One region of the Variovorax sp. PMC12 genome, then DNA from elsewhere that is predicted to be linked to it. Evidence: predicted binding sites of a transcription regulator. Region 1 holds the regulator's gene; each other region holds the start of a gene.
What was found. Region 1 encodes sigma-54, which starts transcription at its own class of promoters, with help from an activator protein. Its sites were predicted from a motif close to TGGCANGNAANCTGCTTT; they were not measured.
Positions count from the first base shown of each region.

Region 2: a site for sigma-54 is predicted at 1,069-1,086, ahead of C4F17_RS09480 (ammonium transporter). Genes of this name have one in related genera too.
Region 3: a site for sigma-54 is predicted at 1,348-1,365, ahead of C4F17_RS01125 (circularly permuted type 2 ATP-grasp protein). Genes of this name have one in related genera too.
Region 4: a site for sigma-54 is predicted at 1,211-1,228, ahead of atzF (allophanate hydrolase). Genes of this name have one in related genera too.

Region 1 covers NZ_CP027773.1:3,535,571-3,537,768, forward strand. The annotation lists gene C4F17_RS16365 (phospholipase D family protein) at 1-269, opposite strand, end outside; gene C4F17_RS16370 (RNA polymerase factor sigma-54) at 280-1,887, opposite strand; gene lptB (LPS export ABC transporter ATP-binding protein) at 1,908-2,198, opposite strand, start outside.
Region 2 covers NZ_CP027773.1:2,040,360-2,042,557, forward strand. The annotation lists gene C4F17_RS09480 (ammonium transporter) at 1-998, opposite strand, end outside; gene C4F17_RS09485 (LytTR family DNA-binding domain-containing protein) at 1,151-2,053, opposite strand.
Region 3 covers NZ_CP027773.1:226,045-228,242, forward strand. The annotation lists gene C4F17_RS01115 (DNA internalization-related competence protein ComEC/Rec2) at 1-301, shown strand, start outside; gene C4F17_RS01120 (oxepin-CoA hydrolase, alternative type) at 445-1,293, shown strand; gene C4F17_RS01125 (circularly permuted type 2 ATP-grasp protein) at 1,394-2,198, shown strand, end outside.
Region 4 covers NZ_CP027773.1:3,779,723-3,781,920, reverse strand. The annotation lists gene C4F17_RS17485 (AmpG family muropeptide MFS transporter) at 1-105, opposite strand, end outside; gene C4F17_RS17480 (M48 family metallopeptidase) at 183-1,055, shown strand; gene atzF (allophanate hydrolase) at 1,257-2,198, shown strand, end outside.

The sequences.
Region 1 (2,198 bases):
ACGTCCAGCGTGCGCTGGGCGCGGCGCGCCAGCTCGATGCGGGTGGCGAAGGCGAAGTCGCCGCCGGGCATCAGGCGAAAGCCGCTCAGGTCGGGGTCGGGCTGGGCCGCCATCGCGAGCTTGCCGAGCGCGGTGTCGGGCGACACGGCCATGGCCTTGGTGGGCGGGCGCGGCGCCTCGTCGGGCAGGGTGGCGCAGCCGCTGAACAGCAGCACGGCCAGCAAAGCGATCACCCAATGGCCCCAGCGCGACATCGGGAGACGGCTCATCGAAGGCTTTCTACAGGGCCTTGCGCAGGTTGGCGGGCGCAATGCGCAAGGCTTCGCGGTACTTGGCCACGGTGCGGCGCGCGCACTCGATGCCCTGCTCCTTCAGCATCTCGGAGATCTGGCTGTCCGACAGCGGCTTCTTGATGCTCTCGGAGCTCACGAACTGCTTGATCAGCGCGCGCACCGCCGTGCTCGACGCATTGCCGCCGGTCTCGGTGCCCAGCGCCGAGCCGAAGAAATACTTCAGCTCGACCGTGCCGAACGGCGTGGCCATGTACTTGGCGGTGGTCACGCGCGAGATGGTGGATTCGTGCAGGCCCAGTTCGTCCGCAATTTCGCGCAGCACCAGCGGGCGCATGGCCAGCTCGCCGTGCACGAAGTAGCTCTTCTGGCGCTCGACGATGGCGTTGCTCACGCGCAGGATGGTGTCGAAGCGCTGCTGGATGTTCTTGATGAACCAGCGCGCCTCCTGCAGCCGCTGCGACAGCGCCTGGCTGCCCTCGCCCTTGTGCGACTTGAGCGCGCCGGCATAGATGTCGTGCACGCGCAGGCGCGGCATGACCTCGGGATTCAGCATGACGCGGAACTTGACGTTGGTGCCGCGTCCGGTCTTGGTGACGATCACGTCGGGAATGACGATGTTGCGCTCGACGTCGACGAAACGGCGCCCCGGCTTGGGCTCCAGCCGCGCAATGACCTGCAGCGCCGAGCGCACCAGCTCTTCGCTGCTGCGGGTGAGCGTGGCCAGGCGCTTGAAGTCGCGCCGCGCGAGCAGTTCCATCGGCTGCTTGCAGATGGCGATCGCGGTCTTGTAGACCTGTGCCTGCTCTTCGTCTTCGTCGTCGTCCTCGGCGGCCAGCGCGCGCAGCTGGATGCTCAGGCATTCGCCGAGGTCGCGCGCCCCCACGCCCACCGGCTCCAGGCTCTGCAGCAGGCCGAGCGCCACCTGGAAGTGGTGCACCAGGTCGTCGAACTGGTCGTTGTCGTCGCCGGCCAGGCCCGAGGCCAGCGCAGGCAGGGAGTCTTCGAGGTAGCCGTCGTCGTTGAGCGACTCGATCAGGAAGCGCAGCGCGGCGCTGTCGTTCTCGCTCAGGCGCAGGCTCAGCGCCTGGCGGTGCAGGAACGACTGCAGCGATTCCTGGCTGCGCGCGAGTTCGGTGGCGTCGGCGCGTTCGTCGTCGCCCAGGTTGTTCTGGCGCGCGGGAGCGTCGCTGCCCCACTCGCTGTCGTCGGGCGCCATGTCGACGGTGCCGTCGCCTTCCCAGTCGGGCTCGCGCTCGGCGATCTCGGCGGCGGGGCCGTCGGAGTCGGCCGTGGTGGTGGTGGCGGTCTCGGTCGAGGCGGTGGAGGTGCTGGCGGGCGGCGGGGTGAAGTCGCTCTCGCCGTCGCCGCCGTCACTGCCGTCATCGCGCGCAGCGGGGGCGTCGGCGGTGTCGAGCCCGAACTCCTCGCGCGCCGCTTCTTCCGCGGTGCGCTCGAGGAAGGGGTTCTCGTCGAGCATCTGCTCCACTTCCTGGCTCAGTTCGAGCGTGGAGAGTTGGAGCAGCCTGATCGACTGCTGCAGCTGGGGCGTCAACGCCAAGTGCTGCGAGACGCGAAGGGACAGCCCTTGCTTCATGTGGAGAACCCGACCCTTCCTTACATACGGAAGTGTTCGCCTAGGTACACCCTGCGTACCTCGGCGTTGTCGACGATCTCCGAGGGCGTACCTTGTGCCAGCACATGCCCGTCGCTGATGATGAACGCGTGATCGCAGATGCCCAGCGTTTCGCGCACGTTGTGGTCGGTGATGAGCACGCCGATGCCGCGCTCTTTCAGGAAGCTGATGATCCGCTGGATTTCGATGACGGCGATCGGGTCGATGCCGGCGAAGGGTTCGTCCAGCAGGATGAAGCGCGGCTGGGTGGCCAGGGCGCGTGCGATCTCGAC
Region 2 (2,198 bases), 1.5 Mb from region 1:
AGCGCCTGCGTGCCGAAGATGCCTGCCGCGATGCCGCCCCAGGTGCCGCACAGGCCGTGCAGCGGCCACACGCCGAGCACGTCGTCGATCTTCCATTTGTTCTGCACCAGCGTGAACATCTTGACGAAGATCGCGCCGGCCACGCCGCCCACCACCAGCGCGCCCAGCGGGTGCATCAGGTCGGAGCCGGCGCAGATGGCCACGAGCCCCGCGAGCGGGCCGTTGTAGACGAAGCCGGGGTCGTTCTTGCCCATGGCCAGCGCGACCAGCGTGCCGCCGACCATCGCCATCAGCGAGTTGACGGCGACGAGGCCGGAGATCTTGTCGATGCTCTGCGCGCTCATCACGTTGAAGCCGAACCAGCCCACGCACAGCACCCATGCGCCGAGCGCCAGGAACGGAATGTTCGACGGCGGGTGTGCGCTGAGCGAGCCGTCGCCCCGGTAGCGGTTGCGCCGCGCGCCCAGCAGCAGCACGGCCGGCAGCGCGAGCCAGCCGCCCACGGCGTGCACCACCACCGAGCCGGCGAAGTCATGGAATTCGTGGCCGGTGAGCGACGCTATCCAGCCCTGGATGCCGAAGTGCTTGTTCCACGCGATGCCTTCGTACAGCGGATAGACGAAGCCGACGATCACCGCCGTGGCGATGAGCTGCGGCCAGAACTTGGCGCGCTCCGCGATGCCGCCCGAGATGATGGCCGGAATGGCCGCCGCAAAGGTCAGCAGGAAGAAGAACTTCACCAGCTCGTAGCCGCTTCTTGCCGACAGTTCAGTGGCGCTCACGAAGAAATGCGTGCCATAGGCCACGCCGTAGCCCACAAGGAAGTACACGATGGTCGACACCGAGAAGTCGACCAGGATCTTCACCAGCGCATTGACCTGGTTCTTCTTTCGGACGGTGCCGAGCTCCAGAAAGGCAAAACCGGCATGCATGGCCAACACCATGATCGCGCCGAGAAGGATGAACAGCGCGTCAGCGCCCTGTTTGAGTGCGTCCATTGAAGCTTCTTGCAGTTTTTTGGTTTGATTTGGTGCAACGCACCCGAATTGCTCGGAGCGGCGCCGTGAGCAAGCAAAAAAGGTGCCTGAAAGCTCTTTGATGGTGCAGAACGAACCAATAACGGGCTTGCCAAGCCCGTTCGCGCACCGGATCAGCCCGCGCCGGCGCGCAGTGCGTCCCGGTAGCGGCGGCTGCAGGGCACCGTAGTGCCGTCGTGCATGTGCAGCCGGGCGTCGCCGCCGTCCAGCGGCTCGATTTCCTTGACGCGGCCCAGGTTCACCGCATGGCTGCGGTGCACGCGCGCGAAGCGGTCGGGGTCGAGTTGGGTCAGGAAGTCGGTGAGCGTGGCGCGCAGCAGGTAGTCGTGGCCGTTGACGTGCAGGCCCACGTAGTTGCCTTCGGCCTGCAGCCAGTCGATGTCGGTGGCGGCGATGAGGAATTCGCGGCGCAGCTTTCGCACGAGGAATCGTTCGGGGCGCGGGGGCGGCGGTGGCGTGGCTTCCGGCACGGAGGGCGCCGCCTCTGTCGCTCCCTCCTCCGGCGAATCGAGCACCCGGGCCTCTCCCTGCAAGCGCAGCAGGAACCGCCGGTAGACCCAGATGCCGAAGATCATGCTGGCGTACACCCGCACGTCCTTCAGGTACTCATAGCCCCACTGGGCGGTCCAGCTGGAAAAGCCGTAGTGCTCGCCGGCCATCGAATAGACCAGCGAGCGCAGCCCGAACATGCCGGCCACGTGGACCACGCTGACCGCCACGCTGGCCGCCAGGTGCCAGGCCAGGAAGCGGAACCAGTGCCTGCTCGCCAGCGGCGCCAGCCGGCGCTCGATGGCCGCCAGCGCCGGCACCAGCAGCAACAGCACGAAGTGGCTCGACACCTCCCAGGTGACGACTTCCCAGCGGGCATGCGGCACCGCGCGATTGCCGACATCCGCGATCGCGACCAGGGTGCTGAACGCGGCCTGCAGCGTCATCAGCACGATCCAGAAGCCCACCTCGACATAGCGGCGGATCGGCTCGTAGCGTTCGTAGAGGTTCTTGCGTGGATCGCCCATGCCCGGAATTCTCGCGAAATCGCCCCCTGGGGCCGGCGAATTTCGTCCCTGGGGGCCACCGCTCGTCACAAAGCGGGGGCAATCCGTCCCGGCGGCGCGCCGCCGCGGCACCGGGCGCCCGAACATCGCGGCCTTCCCGCTTCGA
Region 3 (2,198 bases), 2.6 Mb from region 1:
GCGCGCCGACGTGCTGCTGGTGCCTCATCACGGCAGCAAGACCTCGTCGAGCGAAACCTTCCTCGACGCCGTGCAGCCGCGCATTGCACTGGTCCAGGCAGGCTATCGCAACCGTTTCGGCCACCCGGCGCCCGAGGTGGCGGCGCGGTACGCGGCCCACGGGGTACGGCTGGTCGACAGCCCCCGCTGCGGTGCCGCCCACTGGCGCAGCACGCAGCCTGACGATGTCGCCTGCGAGCGCGAGCGCCATGCGCGCTACTGGCGGCATCGTGTGCCTGAACGCGTTGAAATCGTGAATTAATTGTCAAATTAAGCGTAAAGTACTCATCACTGAGGTAGCGCCGGCGAGTGGTCGCGTGCGTTATACGGTCTGAAACAACGCAAAGGGAATGCCATGCAAGATCGCAGCAGTTGCCGGTGGGGCCGGTTTTCCGGGCCCGCGCCATGACCACCGCCGTCCCGACCATCACCAGCGCGAGCGCCACGGCCACGTCCGGCGCAAGGCTCAAGACGCACCGCGAGGGTCCGGTGCTGGTGCTGACCCTGAGCAACCCGGCCGCGCGCAACGCGGTCAACCCGGCGGTCTACCGCGCGGCGGCCAAGGCGCTGCGGGCCACCTCGGGCTTTCGCACGGTGCGCGCCATCGTGCTGTGCGGGGAGGGCGAGCACTTCAGCGGCGGCGGCGACCTTCGGCGGCTGGCGCGGCAGCGCAAGTTGCCCGAGGCCGAGCAGCACGGCCACCTCGAGGCGCTGAACGAATGGATCATGGCGATCCAGGAAGCGCCCCAGCCCGTCATCGCGGCGGTCGAGGGTGCGGCCGTGGCGGGCGGTTTTTCGCTGTGCCTGGCCTGCGATCTCATCGTGGCGGCGGAAGACGCCAGGTTCGCGATGTCTTACGTCAACCTGGGGCTCACGCCCGACGGCGGAGGTTCCGATTCGCTGGTGCGTTCGCTGCCGCCGCAGGCGGCCCTGGAGATGCTGCTCGACGGCAAGCCCTGCAGCGCCAGGCGGCTGCACGACTGGGGCGTGGTCAACAAGGTGGTGCCGCGCGGCAGTGCCTGCGCCACGGCGCTCGAATGGGCGCAGGAGCTTTCCCGCGGGCCGTTCGAAGTGCAGGCGCGCATCAAGCAGCTCGTGCACTCTGCCCGGGGCCGCAGCCGGCGGGAACAGCTCGATGCCGAGCGCGAATCTTCCGTTGCCAGCCTCTACGGCGACGAGAGCGGGGAGCGCATCAAGGAATTCCTCTCGCCGCGCAAGAAGCAGCAGCCGCCGGCCGAAACCCCGGTGCGGTAGCCCGCAAAAAAAAGAGCTTCGACCCGTCTCCGGCCGCCGCATAAGGGGTTCTACTGGCCTCGAACTTGCTAAGCTACGGCTCAAGGAGATTGGTCGTTCCATGCACAAATTCGACGAGATGTATGAGCAGTTGCCCTATGCGGGGGCTGCGATCCGACAGCATTACAAGCGCTACGACCAATGGCTCGCGAAGCAACCCGGTGAGGTGATGCGTTCGCGGCGTGAAGAGGCGGAAATGATTTTCCGCCGGGTCGGTATTACCTTTGCCGTGTACGGCGCGAAGGACGAAGACGGTTCCGGCACCGAGCGGCTCATCCCGTTCGACCTGCTGCCGCGGATCATTCCGGCCAACGAGTGGGACAGCATGGAAAAAGGGCTGGTTCAGCGCGTCACGGCGCTCAACCGCTTCCTGCATGACGTCTACCACGACCAGGAAATCATCAAGGCCGGCATCATCCCGGCCGAGCAGATCCTGAACAACGCGCAGTTCCGCCCCGAGATGATGGGCGTCAACGTGCCGCACAACGTCTACTCGAACATCTCGGGCATCGACATCGTCCGCGCCCCCGATGCCGAGGGCAACGGCGAGTACTACGTGCTCGAAGACAACCTGCGCGTGCCCAGCGGCGTGAGCTACATGCTCGAGAACCGCAAGATGATGATGCGGCTCTTCCCGGAGCTGTTCAACCAGAACCGCATCGCGCCGGTCGCGCATTACCCCGACCTGCTGCTGGAGACGCTTCGCGCCAGCGCGCCGCCGGCCACGGCCGAGCCCACGGTGGTGGTGCTCACGCCGGGCATGTACAACAGCGCCTACTTCGAGCACGCCTTCCTCGCGCAGCAGATGGGCGTGGAGCTGGTCGAAGGGCAGGACCTGTTCGTCAAGGACAACTTCGTCTACATGC
Region 4 (2,198 bases), 240 kb from region 1:
GCCCAGCGCCAGCATGCGCAGCGTGGCGGGCTCCAGGTAGACCTTGAGGGCGTCGCGCCAGGGCGGGGAAGGGGGGGTGGGGGTTTCGGCAGGCGAGGCGGACATGTGCCCGGATTGTCCATGAGCGGCGCAGGCCCTCGGGCGGCCCCTTTGTCTTCATTTGTTCCTATGATCCGGCCCCTATGTGCATACGATGCGAGCGCTCTTCCTCCGGCACCGCCGCCGTCTCCGCCCTTCCTTCCGCGGCGTCGCCCTGGAATCCCCGGCGCGCCTTCCTGCTGGCCGCCGCCGGCGCGGCGCTGGGCGGCCCGGCGCTGGCGCAGGTCGACGTGGGCAAGGCATCGGTGGCGCGCAACCTCGTGCCCGCCGACAAGATCGAGGCGGCCGGGGTGCAGCAATACGGCCAGCTGCTCGAACAGGCCCGCGCCAAGGGCGCGCTCGCCGGCGACAACGACCCGCAGCTGCAGCGCCTGCGCGCCATCGCGACCCGCCTCATTCCGTTTGCCACGCCGTGGAACTCGCGCGCCCGCAGCTGGAAGTGGGAGGTCAGCCTGATCGGCAGCAAGCAGATCAACGCCTTCTGCATGCCCGGCGGCAAGATCGCCTTCTTCACCGGCATCCTCGACCAGCTCAAGCTCACGGACGACGAGGTCGCGATGGTCATGGGCCACGAAATGGCTCACGCGCTGCGCGAACACGCGCGCGCCCGCATGGCCAAGAGCGCGGGCACCGGCGCGGTGCTCTCGCTGGGTGCGCAGATGCTCGGCTGGGGCCAGGTGGGCGACCTGGCGGCGCGCGCGGGCACGCAGCTCATCACCCTCAAGTTCAGCCGCAGCGACGAGACCGAGGCCGACCTCGTGGGGCTGGAACTCGCGGCGCGCGCGGGCTACGACCCGAAGGCTTCGGTGTCGCTGTGGCAGAAGATGGCCGCGGCGTCGAAGAACCAGGGGAGCCTGAACTTCCTTTCCACGCACCCGAGCGGGCCGGACCGCATCACGAAGCTGGAAGCCAACCTGCCCAAGGTCGAGAAGCTCTACCGCGACGCAAGGAAATAGCTCACCCCCAGGCTTCGCGCACTTCGTGTCGCTGCGCCAACCCCCTTGCAGGGGGGCAACACCTGCGGCCCGGCGAAGCCGGTTCCGCGGTGTTTCACGACATGACACCCAACGGCTGATACCTATCGAGCGGGCTGCGCGACCTCGGCAGCCGCTGGCACGCCGTTTGCATCTCAACTTGTACACATGTTTGGATGCCTAATGATGGTGCATGAAGAAAACCGGGAAAGCGGGTCGCCCGACGCCGCCTGGATCGCGAAATTCGCCGCGCCCTTGGCGGATGCGGCGGCCGGCAAGGCCCTGGACTTCGCCCTGCCGCTCGCCGGACTGCGCTTCGCGGTCAAGGACAACATCGACGTGGCCGCCGTGCCCACCACGGCGGCCTGCCCGGCCTTCGACCGGCTCCCCACGGTCCACGCGGCCGTGGTGCAGCGCCTGCTCGAAGCCGGTGCATCGCTGGCCGGCAAGACCAACCTCGACCAGTTCGCCTGCGGCCTGAACGGCACGCGCTCGCCGTACGGCGAGGTGCCCAACGCCTTCGACGCACGGTACGTTTCGGGCGGCTCCAGCTCGGGTTCGGCCTATGTGGTGGCAACCGGCGAGGTCGACTTCGCGCTGGGCACCGACACCGCGGGCTCGGGCCGCGTGCCGGCCGGGCTCAACAACATCGTCGGCCTCAAGCCTTCGCGCGGCCTGCTGAGCACCTTCGGCGTGGTGCCCGCGGCGCAGAGCGCCGACTGCGTCTCCATCTTCGCGCGCACCGTCGCCACGGCGGTCGACGTGCTGCTGGCCGCCGCGGGCCATGACGCGCGCGACCCTTACTCCCGCGACATTCCCCTGAGCCGCAAGCCGCTGCCCGCGCATTTCCGCTTCGGCGTGCCCGACAGGCTGAGCTTCTTCGGCGACACCGCCGCCGAACGGGCGTTCAACGACGCGACCGCGCGGCTGCTGGCCATGGGCGGCTCGCCCGTCACTATTTCCTATGCCCCGCTCGCCGAGGCCGCCGCGCTGCTCTATGAAAGCGCGCTGGTCGCCGAGCGCTACGCCGCGGTGCGCGAGTTCTTCGATGCGCACGGCGACGAGGTCATCGAGCCCGTGCGCGGCATCCTCGCGAGCGGGCGCAACTACGGCGCCGCCGACGTG